4 regions of the Ferdinandcohnia jepli genome follow, and region 1 is predicted to be linked to each of the others. Evidence: riboswitches for the same ligand, from Rfam matches in the RefSeq annotation. Region 1 holds a riboswitch; each other region holds the start of a gene.
The links. A riboswitch is a leader RNA that binds a small molecule or an ion and turns the genes downstream of it on or off. The one in region 1 is predicted to bind cyclic di-GMP.

Region 1 (8,077 bases):
ATTGAACAATAAATCAATTAATTGAACAATAATCTAAATAATTGAGCATTAACGCTATTACACCAACTCCCCAAAATTGCACAAGTTCCCCCAACCAACTCCTACAATATTTTCATAAAAGTGGAACATACTAATTAGGTAAATTGTATGTCCGTAATGATTGAGGTGTAAGGATGATTCCGCTTTTAGCTGTAAAATACAATCTTGCCTATTTTATATTTTCATTATTTATTGCATTTTCATCTTCGATTGTTTGTTTTGGAATGGTCATAAATATTTTACCTAGGACTACTAAACTGACACGATTTCTCTGGCTTTTACTCGCTTCCTTTACGCTGGGCTTAGGAACATGGACTACTCATTTTATAGGTATTAGAGCGATGAAGCATTTGTCTATTATGGCCTTTAATATACCTATATTAGTTGCTTCACTAGTAGTCATTATCATTACTAGTTTTATCGGCATTATTATTCTTCACCGAAGTTCACATTCCTATATTACGGCCGGTATTACATTCGCGATTGGGATAAGCGCTATGCATTATTTAGGTATGTATGCATACCATACTCTGTTCATTTCAATAACTGACAAGTGGTTTCTTACCGGAGTTCTGCTTGGTACTCTTTTATCTTGTATAGGCTGTTATCTTTTTTCCAGAGCCAATAGACAAGAGTTTGAGTATAATACGGCAATTACCATTGGTGTCTGGATTGGTTTTTCGATTGCGGCCATTCATTATATTTCAATGAACGGTAATGAATATGTGATTACTAATGATAGTGCTCATGTAATTAACATCAATGAGATCGTTTCCTTCGTCATCCTTAGTGTTTTACTTCTGATGGTCATTGGAATTCTAACTACCTACTATCAACAAAAGCTATTTAGCCAAAATGATAAACTGCGAAATCAGGAACTTTACTATAAATCACTTTATGATTTAAACCCTGATGCAATCATAATGATGGATACAAACGGGGTCATTAACAAATTGAATGAGGCAGCAGAAATTTTATCCGGGTATAAGATAAGTGAGGTACTGGGAACCTCTTTCCACAGATTTATTTATGATAAAGATATGGGATACCTGAATCGACAGTTTCAAAGGGCTCTAGACGGAAAAGTTGTTGAAAGTGAAGTTAAAATGTATACCCGTAAAGGAGAACTTCGGGACATTTTTGTGAAGACTATTCCCATTGAAGTCGAGTCGAAGGTCGTTGGAGTGTATGGCGTCATAAGAGATATAACCGATTTCAATAAAAATTTGGCAGCACTACAGGATGCGGAAAGTCGTTATCGGTCTATTGTTGAGGAGTCTTTTGTAGGTGTCTTTGTTATTCAAAATGAACGAATTATCTTTGCGAATGCCATGATGGGTACGATGTTTGGTTACCATGTCGATGAGCTTTTAAAGCTTACGTATTGGGATATTATTGCAGAGGAAGATCATGATTATTTGAGACACCGTATTTCAAATCGAATCAAGGATAATCGTAAGTTTGAGCATTACGAGTTAAGAGGAAAACAGAAAAATGGCGACTATTTTTATATAAAAGCGCATTCGTCAGAAACAAGCTACAACACTGAACCAGCAATTATGTGTAGTGTTGTCGATGTAACCGAACAGGTTACATCTATGGAAAAGGTTGAATTCATGGCCTACCATGACCCACTAACAAATTTACCAAATCAACGAAAATTAGTAGCGGACCTTACTGAACTTGTTGAAAACAGTATACCTTTTAGTCTCATTTTTCTAGATCTAAATGAGTTCAAGAAGACTAATGATCGGTATGGTCATCTAGCTGGAGATGAAGTTCTACGTGTGGTTGCGAAACGAATTACTGATACGAACCATGGTAAAAAGGCTTACCATATCGGCGGCGATGAATTCGTAATTTATTATCCTACTATAGAGAATGAAACAGTCAAAGAAGCTGCAAATCAGATTGCTCAACGTATTCGCCAACCCATTTTGTATGAAAACTATGAACTACAGGTGTACGCTAGTCTCGGTGTTGCAAATTATCCTCACGATGCGAAAACGATTAAAGATTTACTTAGAAGAGCAGACCTTGCAATGTATGCATCAAAAGAGAAACAAGGTAGTGAGCTTGTATTTTATCAAGAAAATCTCTTGGCTGCAGTTGAAGAACGATTTTTGCTGGAGCAAGACTTAAAAGAAGCACTCGAAAAAAAGCAATTTGAGCTGTTTTATCAGCCACAAGTAGATATTCATACAGGAAAATTGAGTGGTGCCGAAGCATTGGTACGATGGAACCATCCGACAAAAGGGTTATTGCCTCCTGCACAATTTATTCACGTTTTAGAAGAGACCGGGTTAATTATTGATGTTGGTGAGTGGGTTATTGCCGAGGTTTTTAAAGCGATCCGGCAGTGGGAGGACGAGGGTTTATATATCCCCGGAGTGTCTGTTAATATCTCTGCAAAACATTTCGATAAACATAATTTATATCAGGCCATACAAGATACCAATAAGGAGCACCAAAGCTGCTTGAAAAAGCTCGATGTTGAAATTACAGAGAGTGCTATGATCGACCTGGAGAAATCCATTGATACGTTGCAAAAGCTGAAAGAAATCGGAGTTTCGATTAGCTTGGACGACTTTGGTACAGGCTATAGTTCACTCAGTGTACTCCACCGCTTGCCCATTGATTGTGTAAAAATCGATCGTTCTTTTATTAAGAATTTTGATAAGGATTCGAAGGTTGTGATTCAAATGATACTTAATCTGGCCAAGAACTTGCACGTAAAGGTAATCGCAGAAGGAATAGAAAAGAAAGAGCAAATTGATTTCCTCATTAAAGAAGGCTGCGATTTCGGACAAGGCTACTATTACAGCATGCCGCTTCCTAAGAGAGAATTTGAAGAGAAATGGTTGAAGCAGAGTTCTAGTGGAACAGCTTAGATAGAAGGCTGTACTTAATTCTAGCAGAAAAACATAGATGGAAGGCGGTACTGAGGTTTTAATGGAACAACTTAGACAGAAGCTTTAGCCAACCGAAAAAAGATATCCACAGGGGTATGCTTAGTGTGGTACCCCAGACTATTCCAATTGCTAACCGATTTGTTTTTTCCTCCATCATGGACAAATCCCTTCTTCCTGCGTTAGCCTTTCCTCCATTATAAAGGATAAGTAAACACAGGTTAGTACAAACAGCAAGACAAATTAAGGCAAACTCCTCTATTGGTATTGCCGAGATTTGTAACATTTAACCGGTATTTGTAAGGGGATTTTCAAATTTTGTGATTGGAATGTATTTCTGTGGTGTCGTTTTGTATTTCTGTGGTGTCAGGCACCACAGAAATACACTTTCACCATTTTGTCCACCTCAGGTGGATACTTTGATATTAGAAAACTCGGCGATTGCTGAGCCTTTAGGCGACAGGAGAGCCGTAGTTGCACTTATTCAGATAGGAAAGAATTTTATACTTTAATACAGTAATGCTTTTCTAACTGCTAAATAAAAGCTTGCACCGTATATGGTGCAAGCTTCCTTTGATTAGTGTTTGTGATTGTGTGATGTGGTCTATGTTAATTCCATAGTTCTCTTTGGGATGTGGTAATGGCGGTAGCTCCGGCGTTAAGTGCTTTTTCGATGTCTTCTTTTGTGCGAATGAAGCCGCCTGCGAGGACTGGTGTTTGTAGGTGCTCCTTTACTTCTTTGATCAGCCATGGCATCGCGCCGGGGAGGACTTCTATGTAATCTGGTTTGGTTTTTTCAATTAAAGCATAACTTTTCTCAAGGGCATGGGAATCAAGTAGAAATATTCGTTGGATTGCCAGTACACCTTTTTGTTTGGCCTTTTTTATCACACTCGACTTTGTAGAGATTAATCCATAGGGTTTGAATTCCTGGCAGATAAATTCAGTTGCGTAATCATCATTTTTAATACCATGAATCATATCTACATGGTATATCATCTTTTTTCCATGGTCGTTAGCCATTTTATTTATATGTTTCATTTGTGAGATATGAGTTTCTAAATAGACGCCAATTTCAAACTTACTAGTAAGAAACGATTCAAACTCTTTCATAGTTGTTGAAGCCGGCAATATCTTTTGATCCATTTTTACTTCCCTCTTTCATGCATACTCATGCCTAGTATACACTACTTTCGGTCAAGTTCCTCCATGTCTTCCTTATGAACCAAGGACACTTTTCCTGTTTCAACGTTTTGAATTTCACAAAATCCAGTTTCGTAAACGTGCAGGATTTCATAAATCTCTTCTCTATACAGCACCGTCATTCCTCGATTCATACTCCACTCTCCTACCATTCACTTTATAGTTTGTATAGTTTAACTTACAAAAAATACCAGTGCGTTAGTAAAAAAAGACCCTACCAAAAAGTAGGGTAAAGAGAGAAAAAATTCTACAGGTAAAAATTTATAGTACATTGTAGAGAACCCCATATTCTACTACAATAACTAACAATAAGAAAAAAATATTGGATTAACAAGATAGTATGTACTGTTTATTAGTAGAAATATCTTATATTTATATAGTACCAAGGTATTAGCAATTTGTATATTGGGAAAATAGGGTCAATTTTGTATCAATATTTGCTATGTTTTTAGAGTAACTTTCCCAACAGGAGTTTTTGGATTTATGTCGAATATTATAAAGTTATACTTTTTTTCAGCTCTTCCATCTGGTTTTTTGTCGGAATTTGTCAATTAAAACCCTTACATTTCTACCAAATTTCCCCATATTCTGCGTTTCGGACATGCTATCCTATCATTATTACGTTATTGCACTTATAAATATTAGAAAAGGCAAAGTCTATGAAAATAGGTGACGCAAAGCTATAGGGACTACGTCATTACGATATGTCAGCCAGCTACCTTCAGAAAAACCACACCTTGATACTAGAGGTTTGCGAGTACTTTTATGGAGGGATTAGATTTATGCCATATTATACCTTTAAAGAAATTTGGACACCTTTGAAATTAGTAGGCGTCCGTTTTTACCGACGTATGGAAGATCGCATTTTGTTCGTAAAGTATGGAAACGGGCCTCGTCGTCCCATTTTAACAAGATTTAATTAATTGGTCTGTAGCGTATGCTTCAGCTTTTTTTATGGGTAAATATCGCGAAGATAATGCCAGACTAGGCGGAAAGATGTATGTAACATTGCCTCTACATTAATTCTGTCAAAACCTGTTTGTTATCAGGAATAGGACAACTCTCCAAGGGCATATCCATATTAGTAAACAAGCTTAAGGAGGCTTTGTTTGCTTATGAGACGAAGACGAGGTCTACCATTGCCATTGCCACTGCCAATAATATTGCTCTTTATAGGAGTTCTTGTACTATTTATATTTGCAATATCTTTATTCCGATCTTCCCCAGAGGACGAAGCAAAGGATCTGGTGGCCGAGTTTTATGAATATGAACAAGACGCTGATTTCGGGAGTTCATGGGAATTGTTTCATCCACTGATGAAGGAGAAATTTACGAAGAGTGACTATATCCAGCAACGAAATCACGTTTTCGTTGGCCACTTTGGAACAGATACTTTCCAATATACAGTAGGTGAAGTTGAAGAGGTAGACTCTTGGAAAATGACTAAAAATGCTATCACCTTAAAAAATGTCTACAAAGTACCCATCACCCAAACCTATAAAAGTACCTATGGCACCTTCACCATCCACCAGGACATCTTCGTCACCCAAGAAAAAGACGAATGGACAGTGCTCTGGTCGTACCAATAATAGGCATGTCTCTGTACACAGTTTCCACACTATCCACAATGGTGTCAGGCACCATAGAAATACACTCAGGGTCATTTGTCCACCTCAGACGGACAGTGGTGAAAAAACCTCTATTCACCTATGAGGCGTTCGCAAAGCTGCAACTCAACATAAGAGCCTGGTCCCCACTAAAATACGGGGGCCAGGCTCTTTTTATTCACGAAATTGTTCACTGCATATACGCGTTATAAAAACGTGTCATAGCTACTGCAAATTCACCACGGGTTACCTTTTCCGTTGGGCTGAATGTTGCCGTTACTTTTGGTTTTAAGTCAAACGGCCCCTGCGACACAGAAAACTTTGCGTTTAGAATATTTAAGTCCAATGCTAACTGAACATATCCCTTTAACTCTGCTGGTATAGTACCGGCATCATCAATTTTCACTCTTTCATCTTTATACTGGACCGTAATTTCCCCTGTCCCGAGTTCCTTCGCTTCGTTTTCCAATCCAAGCGTCTGAACAAGAGAATAGGCTAGTTCTGCCCTTGTTACAGCATCTTTTGGTGCAAACTTACCGGTTGAGCGAGGTAGCATCACGCCGTTTTGGACCTGTTTCCCATCTCTAAACGCAGCCCCTTTCGCTACAACTGCTTCCACAAAAGCAAGGTCAACAGCAGATACATCACTAAAGGTAGCTGAAGTAGGCAAAGCTTGTCGCACCTCTCCGCCCATAACTAAGTATTTTGCAAGGTCTTTCCTTGTTAACGCCGCATCCGGCTTAAAGGTTCCATTTGCATATCCATCAAATAAGCGTTCTTCTACACCGAGCTTAATTGCACCTGCAGCAGGATGACCTTCTATATCATTTAACCCCAAGAACCCGCTCACCTGCGTGAATGCCAATGACCCATTAACCGTTTCAGGCAAGCCGATTCCAATTGGATTTAATTCATGCCCCTTCAACCCACGGAGCTCCGCTTTCCACGCTCCTGCAACAGGTGAACTTACCGTAACTGTTCGATCAGGGTAAAGTGTGAACAGCAAGCTCACACCTGAACTGTACTCCGTACCATCTGGAGCAATTAATACGAGATTAAGAGGATTTCCCGTTTGTCCTAGCAGCCCGTACGTATTAATTTTTGCGGTAAGGCTAGAGACCCCATCTTCAACCGTAAATTCATACTGATTTTTCGATAAAAATGTTAGAGGATTGTAAGTTACTTGAAAATCACTGCGGGTTGTTGAACTCTCTACACTGCTTGAGAATGCTTGATTTTGGTTAACTGTTTCTCCATAGCTTTTTTCATTATATACAGAATCAACTGCCGCATACGCATTCACATATCCAGCACCAACCTCCCAAGGCCCATAGCCTGGCATATTTGTTGCTGTTTCCTGAAGGATTTGTTTAATGTCATCAGGTGAGAGCAGCGGATCTGCCTCTAGTAAAAGTGCTGCGATCCCCGCTACATGTGGAGTTGCCATTGATGTCCCACTCATTACCGTGTAGAAAGGAACATGCGCGGGTTCTAACACTTCTAAATCCTGTTGAGCCGCGAGCAATGGTAGTGGAGATACCGCTCTAGTCGAAACAATATCCACTCCTGGTGCCGTTACTGTCGGACGGTCTTCCCATGTCCACTCCTTACCGTCCAATGTAAATGTACCGCCAACACCCTTCGTTCCTCGTGAAGAAAAGTCTGCAAGCGTACCATCCTTTTCACCCGCCGCAACCGATATCACCCATGGTGCCTTTGCGTATGGATTATGCGTATTTTCACCTGGCCCCTCATTACCAGCTGCAAAAAGCACGGTGATTCCTCTGTCATAGGCTTTTTTGCTTGCTAGATTAATAGGATGGTTCGGATCGAATTCTCCTGAAGACCCCCATGAGTTTGTGATCACTCGAATGTTGTACTCTTCCTGATGTGTAATTGCATAGTCGAAGCCGCCAATTCCATCCAGTACGAATAGAGCTGCTCCTGATCCATAACCGATTAAATCTGCTCCAGGTGCTACTCCTTCGTATTTACCTCCAGATTTTGCTCCAGTCCCGCCAACTGTTCCTGCTACGTGCGTACCATGACCTGAACTGGTATCTGTGCTTGGTACATTTTCTAAGTATGTAACTGGCAGTACCCCTGGTGCTAATGCACTTAGATTTGTCGATGCAAGCACGTTTTGGACAAGGTTTTTACCAAACTCATGATCCTTATGAGTGCCATCAACACCACTATCGTTGACTACCACACCAACACCTTTTCCTGTAACAGGCAACCCGCCGTTCGCTCTGCGCATTTCGTCATCCGTACGAACCTTATCCACACCAGTTATATCTGTAGCAGTTTCGTTATAGA
Region 2 (8,077 bases), on a different contig from region 1:
GTTATTCTTATGAAACAAAAAAACTATGATGATGCAATTGAAGTATTAAAACAAGCGTTAATAATTGATCCGAGGCATGTTGATTGTCTTTATAATATGGCCTTTATCTATGAACAAACTAATCAATTGAATTTGGCTGTTGATTTATATAAAAGAGTTTCACACTTAACAAGTGAAGATGAATTATTAGAAGAGGTTAATGAAAAGATAATACAACTTGAAAGACCTTCTGAAAAGATAAATCATATCGGAAATAATGTAAATAGTAGTTTTTCATTTATGAATGAAAATGCAATGTCTGTAAAGAACGTTCTTTATTTAGGTTGGTTAGGTAAAGGAAACGTTGGGGATGATGTTTTATTTGAATTATTCAAAACAATGTTTTATAAATATGGTCACTATACAAATCATAATACTGTAGCAAATATTGACGCTTACCCAACGGTTCAAAATTATAAAATTGATATATCTAATTATGACTTAATAGTATTAGGTGGTGGCTCTTTAATACATTTACCATACTGGTTGAAGATTTGTGTGCAAGGCATTGAGAGTGGAATACCTGTAGTTTCATGGGGAACGGGATTAGACGGAGCTTATAAAAAAGAGCACCTTAACTCAGTGAGCTTAGGAGACCAAGACGAAAGTCATTTCAGAGCTATATACGAACATTTTGATTATATTAGTGTTCGAGGTCCTTTTACTAAAAATATGTTGACTAATATCGGAGTGAACAGAAAGGTTTATGAGATAGGAGATCCAGCACTAGCATATGCGAGTGAAATATTTGGTGACCAATTAGAAATTGACGAGAATAGTCGAAATGTACTTGTTAATTGGGGTACCTCTTACAATAATGTCTTTGGAAGAAATGAGTTAGCTGTTGAAGACGAATTAGTGGTAGTTATACATTCTTTAATTTCAAAGGGGTATACGGTTACAGTTTATCCAATCTGGACTGAAGATATAGCGCATGTTAGACGATTAGCGCAAAAAGTTAATGATAACCGGTGTGAAGTTATTACTGAAGTTTATGAAGCTAAAATTCTGCAAAAACTTATTAGTAAAAGTTACCTATCTATCAATTTCAAACTACATGCGAATATTCTATCAGCATCTGCAAATCGTCCATTTATCTCGCTTGCATACCGTGGGAAGTGCTTTGATTTTGCACAAACGGTTAATTGTTCTGAATATGCAATTGCAACTGATGAAGTGACTTCTACAAAAGTTATGGATCTTGTAGATGAAATTAATATGAATTATGAAGATATTGTGGGACGGTTTAAGGATGCGAAAGAAAAATATTATCCTAAATTGGTAGATTCGATTTATAAAATTTCCAATCTTCTTAACAACAGTGAAGGGTCAAACATGCTATGAAGAAGAAATAATTAAAGAGATATTGCAAAGAATTGGATGGTGGATATAGAGAAAAGTGTTAAATAAACAGCTAAGTTCATTGTGAAATTTTGAAAAAGCCATGTGTATATGGTGAAAGCTAAGAAATGATATTTAATAGAAATGTTTAAAAACATAGCAATGATATACACATGTTAGTAAGAATAAAGAAGAATCACCGACAAGACAAAATACCTAGCTACCAGAAACTAATGTACAAGTATTAAAAGTCTATACACAACTAGTAATAACTGTATGCTCAGAAATATTAAAAATTATGAAAATATTTCTTTTCTATGAGCGTTTTTTTACGAACAAACGACCTCAGCCACTACTCTTATCGGCAAAGTAGTGGCTATTTCAAATTATGTTGAATTTGGTATGAACTTATAAAAACTTTAAAACTAAAGTATCTAGAGCTAATAACCCTTCACAACATCGGTTACCAAGCGGAGAAGAATATGAGGTGACAAAGCTATTTGCTTAGGAGGTAAGATGGTTGGTATAAAGCACTGAAAATCTTGTGGTTTGAGAGGAAAAGTTCCTCATAGGAAAAAGGCTATTTATGAAAGAAACTTGAGATGGCAAATGAAATCTCCTTGAAGGGGTGCCTAGAGAAATTATAGTGAATCGAATTCTATTAACTATAGATCCAATGAACTATTAATGCATCAAAAGATTTAAGAGTCTCGAATGCTATAAAGTGTTCCTTTCGTGACATTTCACCTTAGTGAGTTAACTAAGTGTTTAAACCATGGCTTTTGGTTTTTTTATAAGAGAGAGCACAAAAATATACGAGTCTTATTCAATTTATTGCTTTTATGGAAGTTTAGTGCGAATTATAGCATTAAGATTCTTTAATTCTTACCGATATAACTAGTAAAGATAGAGCGTGTAGGAGGAAATAGAAATGTCGATTGAAAAATTATCTTCTAGCACAACTATGAATCTCAGCTATGAAAACATAAATAATAGAAAAATGGAGAACTCGGAACCAGTTAATCAATCAGTTGACCAAATAATTTATCCAGAAAAGGTAGAATCAAAAGAAAACATCCAACAGGTGATTACTAGTTTAAATAAGTTTCTAGAACCGAATAATACACATTTGAAATTTGAATTACATGGTGAACTTAATGAGTATTACGTTACCATTGTTGACAATCATACAAATGAAGTGGTAAGAGAAATACCTTCGAAAAGATTACTGGATATATATGCGGCAATGACCGAATTTCTAGGCTTCATAGTAGATAAAAAGATATAAAGGTGGTGAACACCAATGAATATGAGAATTGGTGGTTTAGCAAGTGGAATGGATATTGATCAAATAGTTACCGATCTTATGAAGGCGGAGCGAATTCCTTTAAACAAGCTAAATCAAAAGAAACAAATTTTTGAGTGGCAACGGGATCAGTATCGTGAGATGAATAAATTACTGGCTGAACTCGATACGATGTCTTTCAATATGACGTTATCAAAAGCGTATCAATCTAAGACTGTTACAAGCTCTAACTCATCAGTCATCACAGCAACTGCAACAAACACAGCAGCAAATGGGTCTTATAAAATTAAGGTTGATAAATTAGCAACCGCAGCATCACGTGCAAGTGAAACTACGATATCAGCAGGGACTAAAATTGACCCTACAAAACCTTTAAATACACAGTTTACTGCCAATAGTTATTCTGATTTTACAATTGAAACATTTAATGAAGATGGTTCAAAAAATACTGTCACACTAACCTTCGATCCAGCAACTGACTCATTAAATACTGTTATTAAGAAGATTACTGAGTCCAACTTGGGGGTTCGTGCATTTTACGACAATACATCTGATCGAGTTGTTATGGAGAGAACCAAAACCGGAGATTTCAATAAAACAGCTGAATACGGTGGAGCGGAAATTGGATTTACTGCCGGCTTTTTAACAGAGGTATTAAAATTTAATCCTGATAAAGCTGTAGAGAATGGCGGTACAAATGCAGAATTTACTTACAACGGTGTCCTACCGATAGAAACTACAAAGAATGAATATACAATTAACAATTTAACCTTGAAATTTAACGCTGCCACAGGACAGGAAGAGACGATTAATGTCTCACATAATACGGAGGATGCCTTCAATAATATTGTTCAATATATAAATAAATACAATGAACTTATCGAAAAGGTTAACGGGAAGATAACCGAAACTAGATACCGAGACTATCAACCTTTATCAGATGAAGAAAAAGAAGGTATGACGGAAGACCAGGTAAAGAAGTGGGAAGAAAGGGCTCAAAGTGGCTTACTGCGTAATGACTCTATTCTTTCTGGTGCCCTGAATCAAATGAGAATGGACTTTTATACTCCACTCTCAGGAGCAATAAAAGGTTTTAAACAGTTATCTGATATTGGTATAACTACAACAAAGAATTATTTGGATCGGGGAAAGTTAACTATAAATGAAGAAAAGCTACGTCAGAAACTTCAAGAAAATCCAGATGCTGTTTTTAGACTTTTTTCAACTAGTGGTACAACTGAAGATACACAAGGAATTGCTCAACGAGTTAGAAAGACTATTAAAGGTACCATAGCAAATATTGAAGCAAAAGCTGGTAAGTCTACATGGACGAACCAACAATTTACTATTGGCCGTAATTTATCAACAATTGACAGTCAAATCGATCGTTTCGAAGATAGACTCTCGACAATTGAAAAACGTTATTGGCGACAGTTCACTGAGATGGAAAAGGCGATTCAAAAAGCAAATTCACAATCAGCATACCTCATGCAGCAATTCATTCAGTAAAAAAGGAGCATAGTAACTATGGCAATTAGCAATCCATACCAAGCTTATCAGTCAAACTCTGTTACAACCGCAACACCAGGAGAATTAACATTAATGCTCTATAATGGTTGTTTGAAGTTTATTAAGATAGCACGTAAGGCTATCGAAGAAAATAATATTCAAGAAAAAAATGTGAATCTCCAAAAGGCGCAAAACATCATTAGCGAATTTATGGTTACCCTAAATCCTGATGTAGAAGTTTCCAAAACAATGATGACTATGTACGAATATATTAATCGTCGCTTAATCGAGGTTAATATAAAGAATGATTTGGAAATTCTATCCGAGGTTGAAGGATATGTAACAGACTTCCGTGATACTTGGAAGGAAGTTATCCGGCTTAACCGTCAACGTCAACATAAACATGGACAAGGTGGACAGGTGTAGTGAATCCAGTTGTAGCTCTGTACCGTGTTTCAAAAGAACTTCAAAGTATACTTGATCAGCCTATCGAAAAAGATAGTAGAGACGAAGCAATCGAAAAAATAGCTCTTCTACTAGGCGATAGAGAACAACTTTTACCAGAAGTGAAACCACCATTCTCGGTTGAGGAAAAGAAACTGGGTGCTGAAATCATCCAGATGAATACACTTATCGAGTCCCACCTAGAGAAGATTAAAAAAGATATTCAATTTGATCTGGCCCATGTTAAAAAGAGTAAGGAAACATCAAATAAATATGCGAATCCTTATCAAACTCCACCAGCTGATGGGATGTTTTTTGATAAGCGAAAATAACAAATATATCGAGTAAGTATACAATTCCCTTCGTATTCTTACTCGTTTTTATTAATTTAGAAACTAGTAATATAGTACTGGTAAAATAACTAGTAAAATGGTAATATGATAGACATATATTAACAAAAAACCAAAGTGAAAAAGGCAAACTATGGGAAACTATAGGACGCAAAGCCAAGGGCCTGACCTACATGAACCTAATTTGTGTGGATGGCAGCCGGTTGCCACAAGGACTCATAGTCTTATTACCTATGAACCTTGTTTGAGGTTCTTTTTCTTTTGGATTTTTTAGGGAAGGTAGGACTATAGAATGAGAAAATATTTAAGAAAGAGTATCACAGTTTTTGCATTACTTCTCATGGTTACACAGTTATTGTTTCCATTTGGTAATGCACTAGCAAATGGTAGTATGCTACCGCCAACTACAATTACCCATCAAGAGATAACACCTGATGATATCAAACTCTCTTGGAATGCTGTTTATGGAGCAACAGGTTATCAAATCTATGAGATTACAGATGGACAGCTTTTACAAAAAGGAACGGTTACATCTAGTAGCTATCTGTTTAATAACCTAGAAGAAGGAACGTACACGTTTGCAATCTCGACTTTAACTTCTGAAGGGGAGTCTGGCCCGAGTGCTCCGATCACCTTTACAGTTACTTATCCGGACATGCAGGCACCTACAAATCTAACTCAATCGATTAGAAATGGAAACGATATTTATCTTTCCTGGGGTTCCTCAAAGTATACAGAGAAATATAACGTTTACGAGGTGTCAAAAGAAGGAAACCAGCAGCTAGTAACTTCTGTTACAGGCACTAACCATACAATTAGCAATACTCCAGAAGGAAGCTACACCTATGTTGTAACAGCAGAAAACTCATTATATGGTGAATCATCTCAATCGGATGCTGTACAAGCTGAAGTTGTTTATCCAGTCATGCAAACACCAGCTAATTTTACGTATTCAATATCGAATGGAAATGATATTACTTTTAGATGGAATACAGTCTCCTACGTGACAAATTATAAATTATACAAGGTTACTGAGGATGGCAAGGAACTTATTGAAACAACAAAGAATTCGTCGTATAAGCTAAGTAATGTAGCACCTGGAACATATACATACGAGATTCAATCCTATAGTGATCGTTTCGGCGAATCAGTGGATGAATCTGGACAACTCCAGATAACTGTAGATGAAATTAAAATGGTTGCCCCAAGTAATTTTACATATCAGCTAGTAAATGTAAATGATATTAAGTTAACTTGGGATAGCGTAAACAATGCTACAAATTATAAAATCTATCAGATTATCAATGGTGAGAAAGTCCTGAAGAGTACTGAAACAAGGACGTCTGTCACATATTCAAAACAGGAAGCGGGCGAATATGATTTTGAAATTCATTCATACAGTGACCGTTTTGGAGAATCTGTAGATGGAAGTAAGGTTTCAGTAGTTGTTGATCAAGTAGAGATGGAAGCCCCAAGTACAATTTCATATAACGTAAAAAATGGAAATGATCTTGTATTAGAATGGGAAGCTACATCTAATACTACAGACTATAAAATCTATCAAGTAAATAATGATGGCACAAAAGTATTAAAAAGGACTGCAACTAGTACTTCAACTACTTTTACGAATATGGCTGAAGGAAGTTACACTTTTATGATTCATTCAAATTCTACTAGATTTGGAGAATCAGCTGAAGGAAAAGAACTTTTATTCTCGATTGTATACCCAAAGATGAGTTCACCAAGTAATGTAACGGAAACGATTAAAAGTGAAACATCATTTAGCTTGCATTGGGATGCAGTAGATTATGCAACAAATTATAAAGTATACCAAATCGCAGATGACAAAAAGGTACTAAAAAGCACTGTTACCGGGACTAGCGTTTCTTATTCAAATATGCCTGCGGGAGATTACACGTATGAAATTTACGCTTACTCTTCAAGATTTGGCGAGTCTGAACAAGGTACAAAAGTAACAGTTACACTAGAAGGCCAAACAATGAAGGCACCAGCGGAACTAGCTTTCACAACTAAGAATGGAAATGATGTTGCGTTAAATTGGTCTTCAGTAGATTATGCAACAAACTATAATATTTACGAAGTTGTTAATGGTGAAAAAGTATTCAAAAGGAATACAACATCAAAGTCTTATACTTTTACAAATTTAGCTGAAGGTGAATATACATTTGTAATTCACTCGAATTCTACTTACTATGGAGAATCAAAGTATGGGGCTGAAGTAACGGTTTCAGTTGTACATCCATTAATGGAAAAGCCAACTAATTTAAGTTTTTCAATCCTAAACGGAAATGATGTTAAATTAAGTTGGGACGAGGTAGAATACGCAACAAGCTATAATGTATATGAGCTAATTGGTGATGATAAAGTATTCCGATACAACGCCAAATCTGAGTCATATACTTTCTCAAATGTATCGGAAGGTCAGCACACCTATGTTGTTCATTCTGTGAGTGAGCGTTTTGGAGAATCAAGCATAGGTAATTATACTTCGATGGATGTAGAGCATCCAATCATGCAGGCTCCAGAAAGTTTATCTTCAAGTATTTTAAAGGGCAATGATATCAAGTTAAGTTGGTCAACAGTAACCTATGCTACAAATTATAATATATATAGAGTGACTGGAGATGAAAAGGAACTAGAAAAATCAGTCACAGGAACATCGGTTACATTTACAAACTTACCTGAGGGTGTTTACAAATACGAGGTGTATTCAAATAGTAGCCGCTTTGGTGAATCACCGGAGAGTAGCGCAATTGAAATTACCGTCGTTCATCCTATCATGCAAAAACCAGAGAATATCACAGATAGGATTTCAAATGGAAATGACATCATTCTTAAATGGAATGAAACAGATTATGCAACTAAATATAATGTATATCAAATAATTGAGGGCGAGAAAGTCTATCAAAAATATACTACAGGTACGTCAATTAGTTTCACCAATATGCCTGAAGGTGATTATGAATTTATAGTGCACTCATATAGTGATCGATTTGGTGAATCACCAGATGGGAACAAAATCTCATTTAGACTTGTGCACCCGATAATGCAATCACCTGAAAATTTT
Region 3 (8,077 bases), on a different contig from region 1:
GTACATTTTATATTCCAATAACATTTTTACAAAAGGAATTAAAACATACAGTTGCATGTGCTTATTTATCCTTTCGAGCAATCGATGAAATTGAAGACCATGAAGAACTGAGCAATGAGGTAAAACACTCAATTTTAACGCAGATGAGTGAATTGTTTAAACAACCATTCAATGGTGAGAAGTATTTACAGATTCTTGAGCCAGTAAAAAGTAAACTGCCTGAAGTTACTCTACGTTTAAGTGAGTGGCTCCAAGCGTGTCCGAAAAGTACACTGCCTTATGTGATGAATGCTAGTAGTGAAATGGCATTCGGAATGGCGAAGTGGGCAAAAGCAAACTGGAGCATCCGTACACGTGAGGATTTAGATGAATACACTTATTACGTCGCGGGACTTGTCGGAGTGATGCTTTCAGATCTATGGGAGTTCTGTGCAGGTGTAAAAGCTGATCGAAACCTAGCGATTGGGTATGGTCGTGGGCTTCAAGCTGTAAATATTCTGCGTAATCAAAAGGAAGATTTAGTGGAACGTGGTGTGAGTTTTGTACCTGATGGGTGGACTCGCAATGAGCTGTTTGAATATGCAGACGAAAACTTAGCCAAAGCAGACGAATATATGAAGTCACTGAACAAACAAAGTATTCTACTCTTCTGCCGTCTTCCACTTGCTCTTGCGCATAAAACGTTGAAGGCAATGAAAGATGGACGTGAAAAAATTACACGTGCAGAAGTAGAACAAACGGTAAAAGAAATTCAGATAGATTAAACATTTGAACATTAATAAAGAGAGCTTGGTAAAGTGGGTTTGCCAAGTTCTTTTATAAAAAGTACGTTTCTAGAAAGTACGCATAGAGGTGAAAGTATGTCTGAAGAAATTAATCAGAGAAAAGCAGAACATATTCACATAGCAATGAATGAAAGCGTGACTGGAAAACAGATTACATCAGGATTTGAGAGGGTCCATTTTATACATAATGCTTTACCAGAAATAGATTTTAAAGACATCGCCTTGAATACTACTTTTTTAGATTATCAGTTAAAAACTCCTTTTTTGGTCAGTTCGATGACTGGAGGAGCTGAGATGGCCGAGAGTATTAATCGAAACTTAGCCATTGCTGCAGAGGAAAAAGGCTGGGCGTTGGCACTCGGTTCTACAAGAGCTTTGTTAGAAAGTGATTACTTTCGTTCGTCCTTTCAGCTAAGGGACTATGCGCCAACCATACCTATCATAGCTAACTTGGGTGCCGTACAATTGAATTACGGGTTTGGTGTGGATGAATGTAGGAAGATTATCGAAATCACAGATGCCAATATGTTGGTTCTTCATTTAAATAGTCTACAGGAAGTACTTCAAACGGATGGAAATACGAATTTTAAAAATTTGCTTTCTAAGATTGAAAAGCTATGTCAAGAACTAGAGGTTCCCGTTGGCGTGAAGGAAGTTGGCTGGGGAATTGATGGGGATGTTGCCAAAAAATTATACGATGCTGGTGTGGCTTTCGTGGATGTAGCAGGAGCTGGCGGTACTTCTTGGAGTCAAATTGAAAAACGGAGATTAACAGATGTGGTTCGAAAAATTGCTGCAGAAAGTTTTAGTGAATGGGGAATCCCAACTGTTGATAGTATATTATCCGTAAGAAAACAGTGTGAACATCAGCCTTTGATCGCAAGTGGTGGCATTGTGAACGGAGTAGATGCAGCAAAGGCGATTGCACTTGGAGCAAACATCGTTGGAATCGCAAGAGGTTTACTAAAAGCAGCAACCGAATCAGTTGATGATGTAGTAGAAATGATGGAAATTAGAGCTTTAGAACTACAAATGGCGATGTTTGGGATAGGTGTATCCAGTATTCAAGAGTTACATGAGACACGTCGGTTGAAAATTGATTAAATGGTAGTAGATTTCGTGGTAAAGAGGTAAAATATCTACTATGAATGAGAAGATGCTCGGGTGATTTTTCGCTTAGAGCATTTTTTTGTGTGTTTTTTTGCTTGTGATTTAGTGATTTAAAAGCTTTACGGTTTTTAATTTTAATTTATGGTTTTTAATTTAAAAATACGATTTTTAATTTGGATTTACAGTTTTTAATTTGAATATACGGTTTGTAATCAGGATTTACGGTTTTTAGCAATTTTGACGCAAGTCTGTCTGTAAAGATATCACCAATTACTTATGGCTGTTTAAAATAATTGGTCCATAAATAGCGAAAAAAACAAGAGGAGGATAACCTCTTGTTTGTTCTTTTCTGTTAGAATTTTGCGTTTTAGCTAGCCAATTTAACCAAAAATATAAAATATAGATTGAATGTTTGCTATAATTTTAATTTAGAAATGTATTTATCCTAAAGTAAGTTATTCTCTAATGATATTTTTATGTATACGATGATGTTCATTCAAATACTTACTATTAAAAAGAATAGAAGGAGAATAAATTTTATGAGTCGCTGCAAAATATGTCTTCAACCTCTTGCATATCTTGAAATTCCAGGCATTTGCTCTACTTGTTCTCAAAAATATGAATTGAAAATTACTAGACTTATTAACCGAAACCAAACAATAACAATTAATGAGTTACGTGATTTTTATTGCGTTCAAAAACGTATTTTTGATTATGAGGAACTAAAGAGTATTTTAGATAAATTAATATTATCTCAACATATAGGTGAAAATGCGGGTATCTATTATCTTTTGCCGCTCGGAATAACACTAATTCAAGAAAGTAATAAAGCAACAAAGCCAAGAATTGAGCCAATCTCTAAAGGGATAAAAATTGTATATAAAATAATTGGACATGATAGCAACAATAGCACGTATAGTACTACTTTTGAAATGTCCATGGATAATCAAATATTTAATGAAATAGCAGCAATATATTTCGCAAAACAGCAATTGTCATTAATTTGGGATATTCCTACTAATAATATATTTGCAGAAAAAATTTCTTAATTAAAATTAAATACATAATGTACCTAAATTAATGCTATTTTTGGCGTTAGAGTTACTAAAAAAAAGCAGTGGTTAGTTAATTTTTTGAAAAAGTAAAAACCAGCCAAAAGGCTGGTAATGATATTATTAAGGAGTTGTTGTAGTAGTTGGAAAGATTTGTTCGTATTTAGCATCTAATGCGTCTTTTGCGCTCTCGATTTGAGTATTAGCTTCTTGTGTTAATTGTTCTTTACCATCAGCGATATCAGTTGTTGCCTGAGTATTAGCTTCTGTTTGTAGGTCATCGCTATAAGTCTGAATCTCACCCTCTGCGCGAGTTTTCTCTGAATCATTCCAAGTTCCAAGTTCTGAAGCTATTCTATTTTTTAAAGCTGTCATGAAAGTATCTAATTCAGCTAGGGTTGATGTCTCTTTAGCAGAAGTTGCTTGTGACATTTCTCCTGATTCGCCATTCAATATTTTCGTGAAATAAGAGGCAACATTCGCTAAAAGAGGAGATGAACCAAGGGCTGCGCTTGCTCCTACAAATATTGAACCAGCAATCGCTATAGTAGCGACTTTCTTAGTAAGACTGCTGTTTTTTGTATTTGGCTTTGAGAACTTTTCTTTTCTCGAAGATACGATTTCCATTTAGTAATTCCCCCTGAGATTCTATTATTTGAATCTCCACTTGCTTTATACAAGTGGCAACTGGCTGACATAGTGTTGACTATACACCTTAGTCCCTATAGCTTTGCGCCCACATTTTTCAATGTGTTTGCAATTCATATTAAACAACAGAATATACATTAATGTATAGCAGTAAAATATGGGAATGATAAAAGAGTTCTTTAGTTACGATGCTGTTTTTTTTAACGAAGCGACTTAGTTAAATATGAAAATTGTTTTAATACGAAGCTAAACTAAGGTATAATGATTATTAGTCTAGTCTAAAAGTCTTTATAATGTCCGGTATAAAGCATTGTAGCCCTATCTCTCATGAGGTAGGGTTTTTTATTTGTCTATATTATTCAATGGATGCGAAGGTAACGTTAGGGGAAAAGTCAGATTAAAAGTATTTAGAAGCAATTTTACTTTAATCAATTTGAATCATAAAAAGTATAAAAACCCAGAAATGCTAACAAATCATTCGTGAGTCTTTATTCTATGCACGAGAGTTTAACTTTAAAGAGGATTATTGTAAATAGTATAGAATAATTACTAAGATTAAGTAAAAAGTTAATCTGAATAAATATTGATCTATCACTGTAATAACAGAATACTTTACCAAATATTATTTAAAAATGAAGTTAAATAAAACGACTACCCATTTTATTTATTTCATTATTAATTGTCTAATCGAAAATATAGAAAGTTAATGGAAGGAGTTGAGTCTAAGTGGAGACCCACATTTCGAATACTGTAGATTCGCTTAAAGATGACATTATCCAATTTTTACGGGAACTAATACAGATACCGTCTGAAAACCCTAAAGGAGATTACGAGGAAATTTGTTTGTTTCTGCAAACAAAGATGATGTCCTTTGGATTTGAGGTTCAACTTATAGAAGTTCCATTTGAAGAAGTAAGTAAGAGAAATCTTCAGAAGCCAAGAAAAAGTGTCATTGCCACTTTAAAAGGGAAAGATCGAGGAAAAAGACTGATATTTAATGCACATATCGATACAGTACCTGCAGATGATAATTCTAAGTGGAGAAATGGCCCATTTTCCGGTCATATCGAAAATGGAAAAATCTATGGTAGAGGGGCAACAGATTGTAAAGGGAGACTTGCATCTTACATAATGGCGGCAGTTACCCTGCAAAAAGCAGATATTCCATTTGATGGTGATATCATTATTGCGGCTACATGTGATGAAGAGATTGGAGGAGAATTTGGCGCAAAGTATGTAACAGAAAACAAGATTGTTCAAGGAGACATGGCTGTTGTTGAGGGCTATAGCAATATGATTATTCGAGCAATGGCAGGAATCATGAATCTGAAAATAAGTGTTGCAGGAAAACCTGCACATTCGGGATATAAATGGCAGGGAATCAATGCAATTGAGAAAATGTCAAAGTGCATTGAGGCATTAATGGAATTACAGAGTGAACTGGAAAATGAAAAATCATCGATCCAGGGAATGAACTATACAACTCTAAATATAGGTGTCATTAAAGGTGGTACGAAAATTAATGTGGTTCCAGGGAGCTGTGAGATAGATATTGATTTCAGGGTGATACCTGAGCATACACTAGATGGGGTTTTCTTACGAGTAGAACAAGTGCTCCGTAAGTTACAAGAGCAAGATCATGAGTTAGAAATTCAAATTGATAGATTAAGAGGTTTCGAGACCAATCCTACAGTTGTGGAAGAAAATTCACCTTTGATTACAGAACTGCAAAAAGCAGTTAGGGAAGTCTCAGGAAAAGAATTACCTGTAGTAGGAGTATTAGGTCAATCAGATGCAAGATATTTTATCGAGCAAGGCATACCTACAATTAATTATGGACCAGGGACCAATCAAAATAATCTCCATGGTTTTAATGAGTTCATAGAAATTGATGATCTTATTGAAACGACAAAAGTGTTAGCAACTTTTTCAAAAAACATTCTTCAAAAAGGAGAGGGAATATAATGTCATTTTTAAAACAGGAGAGGATTGCAGCGAAAAGCTTTTTTAAACCATTTATAATCCAAAGTTTTACAGTAAGTAATGATGAACAGACTATTATTTTCAGTAGTAATATAAGTGGGGGATACCACCTTTGGGGGCTTGATGTGAATCATCCATTCCCATACCCACTCACCTCACATAATCAAAATACAGAATCGATTCATGTTAATGAAGATTTAATACTATTTGCCAGTGACCATGATGGCGATGAGAATATGCAGATATATGCAACAACCCTTTTAGGAGGAGAACCTAAACCAGTCCTTGTAAAAGAAGGAACAAAGCATTTTCTCCACAGTACATCCGGCAACAAAATATATTACTCATCAAACAATGAAAACCTACTTTACCTCAACGCCTATGAATACAACTTTGAAACAAACGAAGAAAGATTGTTAAATGTTGGAGAAATAGCGGAAACACACCTGCTTGCAGTAAGTCCAAATGAAACTGCATTTGCTTATATCACAAAACATAATCACTCTCATATGCATGCATTTATTAAAAAAGATAATAAAAAGATACCTATCATCAGTAATCCGGAATTCGAATATCGAGTGGCAGCAGTCCAATTCGTGAACGAGCAAGAGGCATATGTTGTCACGAATTATGGAAAGGAATTTAATTATCTAGCAACGTTTTCTCTTGAAACTGGCGCCCTTGTTCCTATTTTAGAAGTTGCAAACGAGGATATAGTGGAGATTCAAAATAATAATGGATATGTATACTTGCGTACCATAAAAGGTGTCCGAGATAATTTATATCAATTTTCTGTTGAAAATTCACACTTACAAAGAATTGAAATACCAATAGATAGTATTGAACAATGGGTTATTACTGAGAGTGGAACAATTTTTATCAGTGGTTCTACATCTAAAACGCCGGAAAATATTTATCGAAGAGACTATTCAGGTGAATGGAAACAATTAATGGTTAATAGAATACCAGGTATCTCGTATGAAAGCTTAGTTGATTCTGAAATAGTTACATATCTTTCATTTGATGGACAACTTATTGAGGGATTGTTTTTTAAGGCAAAACCTGAAAATCAAAATGGTTATACAATCGTGTACCCTCATGGTGGTCCACAATTCGCTGAGATAAAAAAGCGATATGATAGCCTTTTTCAGTACTTTGTTAATCTAGGATATAATCTCTTTTGCCCTAATTTCAGAGGGACTCCTCATTATGGTACCTCGTTTATGAGAAAAATAGAAAGAGACTGGGGAGGAGGTCCTAGACTAGATATTCTTAGCGGAATTGAGTGGGCTATAGAAGAAGGGAAAATTGAAAAAGGAAAGGTCATCGTTTTCGGTGCCAGCTACGGAGGATATATGTCGTTACTTTTAGCGGGTAGACACCCTGACTATTTTCAGGCATGTATCGATTTATTTGGTCCTAGTAATTTATTTACATTAGTAAATGACACACCAGAGCATTGGAGAGCCAGAATGGATTCGTGGATTGGGAACCCTGTTAGAGACCGCGAAAAACTGATAGAAGATTCCCCGTTAACATATACTGACAACTGGCGTGTGCCTCTATTAGTCATACAGGGTGCAAATGATCCACGTGTAAAACGATCAGAATCGGAACAAATCGTAAACGCCTTACGAGCTAAAAACATCGAAGTTGAATATATGGTATTTGAAGATGAGGGCCATGGATTCTCGAAAAAGAAAAATGAACTATTGGCAATAGAAAAGATAGAACATTTCTTAAAAGCATTTATTTAAATATGAATGATAGACCTCACCATTTATCTTATCAGGCTGGATCTAACAAAGATGGTATGAAGTCTGTCCATATAGCTCTAGAAAATCTAAATAAATATGACGCTATAAATTTCGCTGAAACCTTTAAGACATGAATTCGTATACATAGTAGATGGTCTTATAAGGGGGTTGCTATCTTGTCAAACCAAGTTGATCATATTATTAAGATTATAAAGGAGCTTAAGGAATCTCCTAGTAAAGGGAAGAAGCTTAATCTAGATAAGTTTGAGCGTGTTGTAGGAAATGTGGATTCCTTCTCCGAGAGTTGTGAAGAATGTCAGAAACATATGCTTAGATTAGAGAATCATATTATACAAGTAAAAGAGAATGTCGGTACTGTTGACGAAACAATTACTAAACAACATAAGCAATTTATTAGTTCCGTTACTTCTCATCTTCATAAGAAACATAAGTTGGTATCAGAAGGAACTTATTTTACAACTTTTATGTCCATAGGGATTAGCTTAGGTGTCGCGTCCGGCTTAACTATGTTGGATAATATTGGTTTGGGAATAGCATTTGGTATGAGTATTGGTACAGCAATTGGAATTGCCATGGATGAAGATGCTAAGAAAAAAGGGAAAATGATATAGATTCTCCCATAATTATTAAAAATCACCTCATTAGATTGAGGTGATTTGTTTTTTTATGTCTGGTCTCTTGTTCGTATTATTAGAAGGTTGATAGTCTTTCCTATTAGTTA
Region 4 (8,077 bases), on a different contig from region 1:
TAGGGCCGATTATTATGGGGGTCACATTAAGTAACCATTTTTCTTGGAGACACGGATACTTGATCATTGGCGGAATACAGCTGCTGCTTGTTATCATCCTTTTCCTTACTCTTCCCCTCTGGAAGCAAAACGAGGGTAAGAAAAAACTAGCCAATGAATTAGATGAAAAGACAAGTTCTACTCGTGAAATACTGAAACGAAAAGGTGTTATTTTTTCTCTATTATCCTTCTTGGTTTATGTTGGTCTAGAAGGTACAATTTTTTTATGGGGAAGTAGTTATTTAATAGAGGTAAAATCGTTATCAGCAGTATCCGCTAGTTTCATCATATCTGTGTTTTTTGCTAGTGTAACGGTGGGAAGGATTATTAGTGGATTTATTACATTTTGGGTATCAAATCAAAAGCTACTACTATTGAGTCAACTATTGCTTATGATCGGAATATTTACAGCTGCTTTCGGAACAAGCAGTGTGTTGTACGTCGGATTTTTGCTGATTGGACTTGGATGTGCTGCCATTTTTCCAACCATGATGCATGAAACTCCAAGAAGGTTTGGAGAAAGAGATTCGAGTGCAATTATTGGATTTCAAGTAGCTTCCGGTTATGTAGGAATAACCGTATTACCTCCTCTAGTAGGAGTAGTGTTTCAGAATTTGAGTATGAATCTATTTCCGTTATTTTTAGTTATTTTCACCCTTCTTTTACTTGGAGCTACCATTGTAATTGAGAAGGGTAGTACTCTTAAAGCCTCTAAGTACTGAAGATAGTTTATCTATCTTCTTTTTTTCTCAGCATGGTAATTTTAAATAGGTAAAATGATAGAATAAATTTAATAGAGTTTATGGGGGGGAACTATGAAACGCATTTGGCTAGAGGAAAACGAATATGGGAAATTGGAACCGTTATCAGATGAGGTTATACAAAAGGCAGAAGAGCGACTGAACGTTATCTTACCAAGTTCTTACATAAGTATTTTGAAACAACAAAATGGCGGGGGACTTACGTCCAATGCTTATCCGACCGATGTACCCACATCGTGGGCAGATGACCATGTAAATGTTGACCACTTATTTGGAATTGGCTTAGGTGAGGAAAAAGGAATCTTAGAAAGTAAATATTTAATAAATGAATGGGGTCTACCGGAGAATATTGTGCTCATCTCTGGAGAGGGACATTCCTGGATAGCGCTTGATTATAGGAATTGTAAGGTCAATCCACCTGTTGTTTTTATAGATGCTGAACAAAATCAAGAAGTAAGATTAGCAAACCATTTCGAGGAGTTTTTGAATGGGCTTGTTGTTTACGGTGAAAATGAAGAAAACAATTTACTAGAATCAGTCCCATCAGAACAGGCATTATATGAGTACTTCGCAGAAATTGATGATGTGATAAAAAAGGGAACACCAAAAGAAATTGACCGTCTATTTACAAAAGTTCTCTCAACAACCAACGAATTGATCCGTTATATGGTTGAAAAAATGAGGCAACATGAAAAGCCAAAAGTCCATTTTAATCTACTTCTTTTCCTATCATGTTGTGCGGAAGGTGACAATCAGGGAATCTTGGAAGATGACTATCTGTTTGATGTTTTGACCGATTTTACTAAAAGTATGAATAAAGATGTTAAAGAGTTTGCTGTTTTTTCCTTAGAGCAATTACAAGGCAGGCTGAACAAATATATATAAGAGGTGGATAAATTGAGGAGTAAAGTTGTTAAGTCAAATAATACAGAAATATTTATCAATGAATATGGCCGACAAGATGGAGAACCATTATTTCTCTTACATCCTGGAGGAACAAATGGGTATGTATGGTTAAAGCTAATTCCTTTTTTTGAGCTAAAATATAGAGTGATTGTGATGGATATGCGTGGTCATGGTCAATCTATGGTTGCAAAATCAGGTTACGCTATGGAGAATCAAGCAAAAGATATTATTGGGGTTATGGACTATTTAAATATTAAACAAGCACATTTAATAGGTAACTCACTTGGAACTGATGTTGCTGTACATACTGCAGCTAATTTTCCGGAACGTATAAAATCACTAGTTAATATTGATGCTGGAATGCTGAATTTCATTGGGCCCAATGGAGAAATGGAAGGTACAAAAGAAGAATGGGTCAACAGGAGCCTAAATCGTAAACTACTAGATTTTAATTCTAGAGAAGAATTTTCAATGTTTATTAAGGATAATTATAGTGAGTGGGGAGAGGAATATGTTGAACTAACATCCAGAAATATACCTCTTCGTACTTTGCCAAACGGGAAAGTTACGCATATGTTACCAGTTGAAATAAATGCCTTATTAATGGAGGCGTGGTGTGATATGAATTTTGAGGATTGCTATCCAAAAATTACATGCCCAGTCTTATTTATACCAGCAACAGCTGAGAATAAACTCTCTGAAAAGTTAGCAATGATTGAAATATACAAGGAATATCTACCTTCGGTTGAAGTAGTTCTGATTGAAAATACGTCACATATTCCATTATGTAGTCATTCCAAAGAATTAGCTGTTCAAATAAATCAGTTTTTAGAGAAAGTTGAACTTCTTTCTTAGTCAGAATGTGAAATGGGTACAGGTCCCGTGTGTTCGTGCAAGGAATCTGTCCCGTCATATAACAAATCGTTTTCGTCAGCAAAAGCTAGCTTACCCCCAATAATCTTTATAAGAGGGGGACCATTAAAGATGGTTATTTATTGTTGGAACCAAATTCTTAAAATAAGGCTTTACAACAAAATCTTTGGCACCAATTTTTATTGTCTCAACAATTAAGGATTGTTGACCCAAAGAAGAACACATGATTACTTTAGCATTCCCATCAATTAGCATTATTTCCCGAAGGGCATGTACACCATCAAGTACTGGCATTGTAATATCCATAATCACTAAATCTGGTGAATTACTTTTATATTTTCTAATTGCATTTACACCATTTTCAGCTTCAATAATATTGGAATATCCTGAATCACTTAAAAGCCTCTTCAACCATGAACGCATAAAACGAGAGTCATCAACAACTAAAATTTTCTTCATGTTAAAACACCTTTACTCTAAATTTTAGGCAAATAGGAAAGGTGATGTTTATGTAGTTTTTCGGGGATGTCCCCGGCAACCCGGCTACCATGACTAAAAATGTTTTAGGCCCGTGGCTTTGCGTCCTTTACTTTCGTAAAATTTGCCTATAAATTATTTTACCATACTTAAATTTGTCGATAAATGTGAAAAATATGTCAAAAGTTGTCGGTTTAGTAAACTTTTGCAGTTAGAGTGTTAAAAAAATAATAGTAGAGTTCCAAACAGTAAGTGCAGCTAAGTTAATAGTTTGGAACAACATTCTATGGGGAAGAAAGTATCTTTCTATTAATATATATAGTGGGGCGAGGGACCTGTCCCTCTGACCCAATTTTGATCAGTTTCCAGAGATACCTGGGGAATGTTTAAACGATTTAACAAAATCTACGAGGCAGGCTTCACATAAGTCGAATTTCCATCTTTCTTCATCATACATTGACCCGTATGCAAAAGTTATGTTGAATGCATGGTAGAGTTCCTCTTCGAGACCATATTCAGTTAATTCATCCGTACGGCCACATTTATTGCATGTTATCGAGGTAGGGATTTTTTTTGTTACTTTTATTTCTTTAAATTGTTTCATAGTTTTCATCTCCTATCATTATGCGCATGATACTATTACATACTTCTAGAATATCTACTGAAAAACCTTCTTTCAAATATAGTGATTGCAAAATGTAACGATTTGTTTCTCACTTACGGTGCGGTTCCGTATCAGAAGTAGGTTTAAAAATTTATAAATAGTAAAATAACAATTAAGGATTGAAAAGCTGTTTACTTTAAAAATTTGGGTTAAGAAACATGTGCCTATGTCCCAAAAGGAGTTGATGATGAATGGAGTTTTGGGAAGCTAGTTTTATTGATAAGCAGACGATGTGGGGGTTTGAGCCTACGGATTCTGCCATATTGACTAAGGACTTTTTTCTTAAGAAGAGTGTGAAGGATATTTTGATACCGGGTATTGGATATGGTAGAAATGCTAAGGTTTTTATTGATAATGGGATACATGTGACTGGTATTGAGATTTCTAAGACAGCGATTGAGTTGGCGAGAGATAATGGGCTTGATATTCCCATTTTCCATGGCTCGGTAACTAATATGCCTTTCGATGACCAGCTTTATGACGGCATATATAGCCATGCACTACTTCACTTATTGGATAGAGACTCTAGAGATAAGTTTATTAAAGATTGTTATGATCAATTAAAGCCTAATGGATATATGGTTTTTACAACGGTTTCTAAAAAAGCGCCAATGTTCGGTAAGGGCAAACAATTGGATAAGGACTATTTTGAAATTATGGATGGCGTCAAAATGTATTTTTATGATTCAGACTCCATCAAACAAGATTTCGGTAATTATGGGCTGGTTGAGTTCTCGGAGATTGATGAACCGAGTAAGGACAATAAGAACAAACTTCCTATAAATTTCTTAATGGTAAAATGTAAGAAAGAATTGCATACATAATCAAACAAAAAGCCTTAATCCTCGCTGAAGTTGCTGAGGATTAGGCTTTTTTGGATCTGTTTTTCAACAAGTTAATTATAATAAATAATAAAACTTTATTGTAAAACGATAAATATTATGTTAAAATCAAACCGAAAATAGTTAAGCGAGGTGCTTTTAATGAAACGAGGAACAACAACCTTTTTAAAGATAGCTGTTATTCTTATAGGAATTCCAATTCTTGCTCTATGTATATTTGGTTTACCCCTAATAGCTAAGGATGCAGCTGAAAGTAGTTTAAGGATGGCTTATGTGCTATATGGGATATTAGGCATTATGTATGTATCGGCAATCCCTTTCTATCTTGCTCTATTCCAAGCTTTTAAACTTTTAGGATATATTGACCAAAACAAAGCTTTTTCAGATCTATCTGTTACAGCTCTAAAGAAAATAAGAAATTGTGCTACAACAATCAGTATTCTGTATGTGATTGGTTTGCCGCTTTTTTATATCGTGGGTGAGGTGGATGATGCCCCAGGTGTAATTTTAATCGGAATGGTCTTTACTTTTGCTCCAATGGTTATAGCTGTCTTTGCTGCGGTTCTCCAAAGACTTTTACAAGAAGCTATTAGAATAAAATCAGAAAATGATTTAACGGTCTGAGGTGAACATAATGGCGATTATAATAAATGTTGATGTAATGTTGGCGAAAAGGAAAATGAGTGTAACAGAGCTTTCAGAAAGAGTTGGCATAACGATGGCAAATCTTTCTATATTAAAAAATGGTAAGGCAAGGGCAATCCGTTTAACAACTTTAGATTCCATTTGTAAGGCTTTAGAATGTCAACCTGGAGATATCTTAGAATACAGAAGTGATGAAGAGCCAATTAAGAGGGGCCAATGAGACTGAGACTTTACAGGTCAGCAGATTTGAACAAGAAGTATAGTAACAATATTTGGGGAGGCAGAACATGTCAATCAAATTACCTTTTTTCATTACCAAACAATCAGAAGAATATGACTACCCTGAAGATCATACACCGGATCATATAGCCATCATTATGGATGGGAATGGACGCTGGGCAAAGAAGCGGGGTATGCCCAGGGTTGCTGGACATAAAGAAGGGATTTCTACCGTTGTAAAAATAGTCAAGGCTGCAGTCAAATGCAAGGTAAAGGTGTTGACACTCTATACGTTTTCAACGGAAAACTGGAAACGTCCCAAGTCAGAGGTAGAAACGATTTTGAGACTTCCTAAGGAGTTTTTACATATCTATTTACCAGAACTTATGGCCAATAATGTACGCATTGGGGCAATCGGTGATATGGACATTCTCCCGACCCATACACGTGAAGCGATTGAGTATGCAATTGAAAGGACACGTGAGAATGATGGTCTTCTGCTGAATTTTGCGCTAAATTATGGAAGCAGACACGAAATTCTCAGAGCTATGAAGGAAATGCTCATGGATATTAGCGATGAAAAATTGTCACTGGATGAATTGGACGAACAGAAGTTTTCAGGATATCTAGATACATCAGCTCTACCAGACCCGGATCTGCTTATTCGTACCGGTGGTGAAAAACGCCTAAGTAATTTCTTGCTTTGGCAGCTCGCTTATACTGAGTTCTGGTTTACTGATGTGTTATGGCCTGATTTCTCAGAAAAGGAATTTCTGCAGGCAGTTGGGGAATTCAGAAATCGAAAGAGACGATTTGGCGGAATCTAAGACGTTGTAAGGAAACGAAAGCTACATTTGTCTAACACCTATAAGGAAGCGATAGTCCATATAAAGGGCTATCGCCTATTTTAGTTGAAGCATAAAACGCACTATTAAAAAATAATTTGGCCTGAATTACTAAAATTAAAATCATGTTTTTAATATATAAGTTAAATATATTTATTTTTTTAATGAAATATATTTATTTTTTTAATTTTAGTATTTAGTTTTTAAATTAATTGATTTATAATCTAATTATAAATAACAAAAGGAGAGAATTATGGCTTATCCTCTTATATCGGTTTGTCCTGTTTGTGCGAAACAGTTAAAGATAACAAAGCTACAGTGTACACATTGTCATACTACAATTGAAAATGAATTTGAACTCTCTAATTTTGCAACTCTTAGTAAGGAACAACTTAGTTTTATTGAAACTTTTTTGAAATGCCGAGGAAATATTAAAGAAGTTGAAAAAGAACTTGGAGTATCCTATCCAACCGTACGTGGGAAATTAGATGACATTATTTCTTCTCTTGGATATTCCACCTCTAAGAAGGTTGAAAAAGTTGATCAAAAAAAGGTAATTTTAATGCTGGAAAAGGGCGAAATAACAGCTGAAGAAGCTATAGAAATATTAAATGGGGAGGAATTTAAATGAGTGACGAAATTTCAAGAGTATTAACAATGCTTGAAGAAGGGAAGTTGAATAAAGAGAAGGCTGCGGAATTAATTGATGTTCTACAAGGAAAAGGTAACCAAGATCTAAATAAACAGACATCAACTACTTACTTAAACAAGATGCTAAAAATTCGTGTGGCTTCTGAGGATGGAGACAATGTAAATATTAATTTGCCAATAAAACTACTTAAAGCTGTTTTAAAGGTTGGAACAAATGTTGCAAAAATGATTCCTGAATCTGAAAAATATGTAAAAGATATCGATGTTGAACTTCTAATTGAGGCTATTGAAAATGAAATGGACGGACAAATTGTAGATGTTACCTCTTCAAATGGTGACAAAGTATTAATTGTAATTGAGTAATATGATGAAGATAAAAATTAAAGTAAATGCCAGACGATTTGTTATTCCAGTCCCATATGCTTTCTTACATCTAAGTATTAGAATTCTTACCTCCAAGAGAGTCTTGGATATGGTAAACCATGCAATTAAAAATAAAGCACAGAAAAGTTTTCAAATACCGTATATTAGTAAGGATGATTTGAAGCCTTTAGTAAGAGAACTTTCAGAGCAAAGAGGTCTTACGTTAGTTGAAACAATTGCAAAAGATGGAACAGAAGTTACTATTCGGTTATAAAGCACAATTCCTGTACTGGAAATGTGCTTTTTTCTTTGCTATTGTACCCTGCCTAAAACATTCCTCCATCAGGTGGGGGAGGCGGCTTATTCCTTTGGTCATACGGATTTTCTTTCATATCCTTCCGTATTTTTTTGGAGGTCGAGGAAGAAAGATTGAAGAGGATTATCGGTATTGCAACAATAAGAAGTATTCCGACCCAACTGTTAAGAAGCCAATCTAACAAATTGCTCACCAGTTTTACACCCCCTTATTGCAGTGTATGTAAATACACCTATGAGTTTTCGATTTATTGTTATCGATCAACTGTGCCATCCAAATGGTGTTTATTTTACTATTCCGATACTTTCACATCTATTTCCTCATTTGTGCTATATCTCTTACAAAAATTAGACTTAATTTTAGCCACTATTTACATTTATATAAGCAAAAAGGAAAACACTACAATATATCGTAAACATCGTAGGGGGTAATTTGGTGAAGCAACGTTATGTAGTGTTTTATGTTTCAATATTTAT

Region 2: it holds a riboswitch for cyclic di-GMP, as region 1 does, so the genes downstream of both, AB3M96_RS19760 (OmpL47-type beta-barrel domain-containing protein) here and AB3M96_RS18210 (hypothetical protein) in region 1, are expected to answer to the same signal.
Region 3: it holds a riboswitch for cyclic di-GMP, as region 1 does, so the genes downstream of both, AB3M96_RS16430 (hypothetical protein) here and AB3M96_RS18210 (hypothetical protein) in region 1, are expected to answer to the same signal.
Region 4: it holds a riboswitch for cyclic di-GMP, as region 1 does, so the genes downstream of both, AB3M96_RS00065 (response regulator) here and AB3M96_RS18210 (hypothetical protein) in region 1, are expected to answer to the same signal.

The regions. Positions count from the first base shown of each region.
Region 1 is NZ_JBFOKR010000017.1:102,738-110,814, forward strand. Features, by position in the region: gene AB3M96_RS18195 (EAL domain-containing protein) at 174-2,930, shown strand; gene AB3M96_RS18200 (glycerol-3-phosphate responsive antiterminator) at 3,558-4,094, opposite strand; gene AB3M96_RS18205 (hypothetical protein) at 4,136-4,285, opposite strand; cyclic di-GMP riboswitch class I at 4,791-4,874, shown strand; gene AB3M96_RS18210 (hypothetical protein) at 5,267-5,740, shown strand; gene AB3M96_RS18215 (S8 family serine peptidase) at 5,949-8,077, opposite strand, start outside.
Region 2 is NZ_JBFOKR010000021.1:27,177-35,253, reverse strand. Features, by position in the region: gene AB3M96_RS19785 (polysaccharide pyruvyl transferase family protein) at 1-1,383, shown strand, start outside; gene flaG (flagellar protein FlaG) at 2,312-2,668, shown strand; gene AB3M96_RS19775 (flagellar hook-associated protein 2) at 2,684-4,195, shown strand; gene fliS (flagellar export chaperone FliS) at 4,214-4,621, shown strand; gene fliT (flagellar protein FliT) at 4,621-4,971, shown strand; cyclic di-GMP riboswitch class I at 5,105-5,200, shown strand; gene AB3M96_RS19760 (OmpL47-type beta-barrel domain-containing protein) at 5,282-8,077, shown strand, end outside.
Region 3 is NZ_JBFOKR010000015.1:30,354-38,430, reverse strand. Features, by position in the region: gene AB3M96_RS16445 (squalene/phytoene synthase family protein) at 1-764, shown strand, start outside; gene fni (type 2 isopentenyl-diphosphate Delta-isomerase) at 861-1,889, shown strand; gene AB3M96_RS16435 (hypothetical protein) at 2,435-2,944, shown strand; gene AB3M96_RS16430 (hypothetical protein) at 3,071-3,574, opposite strand; cyclic di-GMP riboswitch class I at 3,627-3,716, opposite strand; gene AB3M96_RS16425 (M20 family metallopeptidase) at 4,322-5,560, shown strand; gene AB3M96_RS16420 (S9 family peptidase) at 5,560-7,335, shown strand; gene AB3M96_RS16415 (hypothetical protein) at 7,512-7,967, shown strand.
Region 4 is NZ_JBFOKR010000001.1:7,294-15,370, forward strand. Features, by position in the region: gene AB3M96_RS00050 (MFS transporter) at 1-761, shown strand, start outside; partial or broken gene AB3M96_RS00055 (SMI1/KNR4 family protein) at 855-1,319, shown strand; gene AB3M96_RS00060 (alpha/beta fold hydrolase) at 1,698-2,561, shown strand; gene AB3M96_RS00065 (response regulator) at 2,685-3,038, opposite strand; cyclic di-GMP riboswitch class I at 3,110-3,195, opposite strand; gene AB3M96_RS00070 (hypothetical protein) at 3,415-3,660, opposite strand; gene AB3M96_RS00075 (class I SAM-dependent methyltransferase) at 3,912-4,544, shown strand; gene AB3M96_RS00080 (DUF2975 domain-containing protein) at 4,704-5,186, shown strand; gene AB3M96_RS00085 (helix-turn-helix domain-containing protein) at 5,197-5,427, shown strand; gene uppS (undecaprenyl pyrophosphate synthase) at 5,495-6,253, shown strand; gene AB3M96_RS00095 (DUF2089 domain-containing protein) at 6,525-6,902, shown strand; gene AB3M96_RS00100 (SHOCT-like domain-containing protein) at 6,899-7,285, shown strand; gene AB3M96_RS00105 (hypothetical protein) at 7,290-7,559, shown strand; gene AB3M96_RS00110 (glycine betaine uptake BCCT transporter) at 8,037-8,077, shown strand, end outside.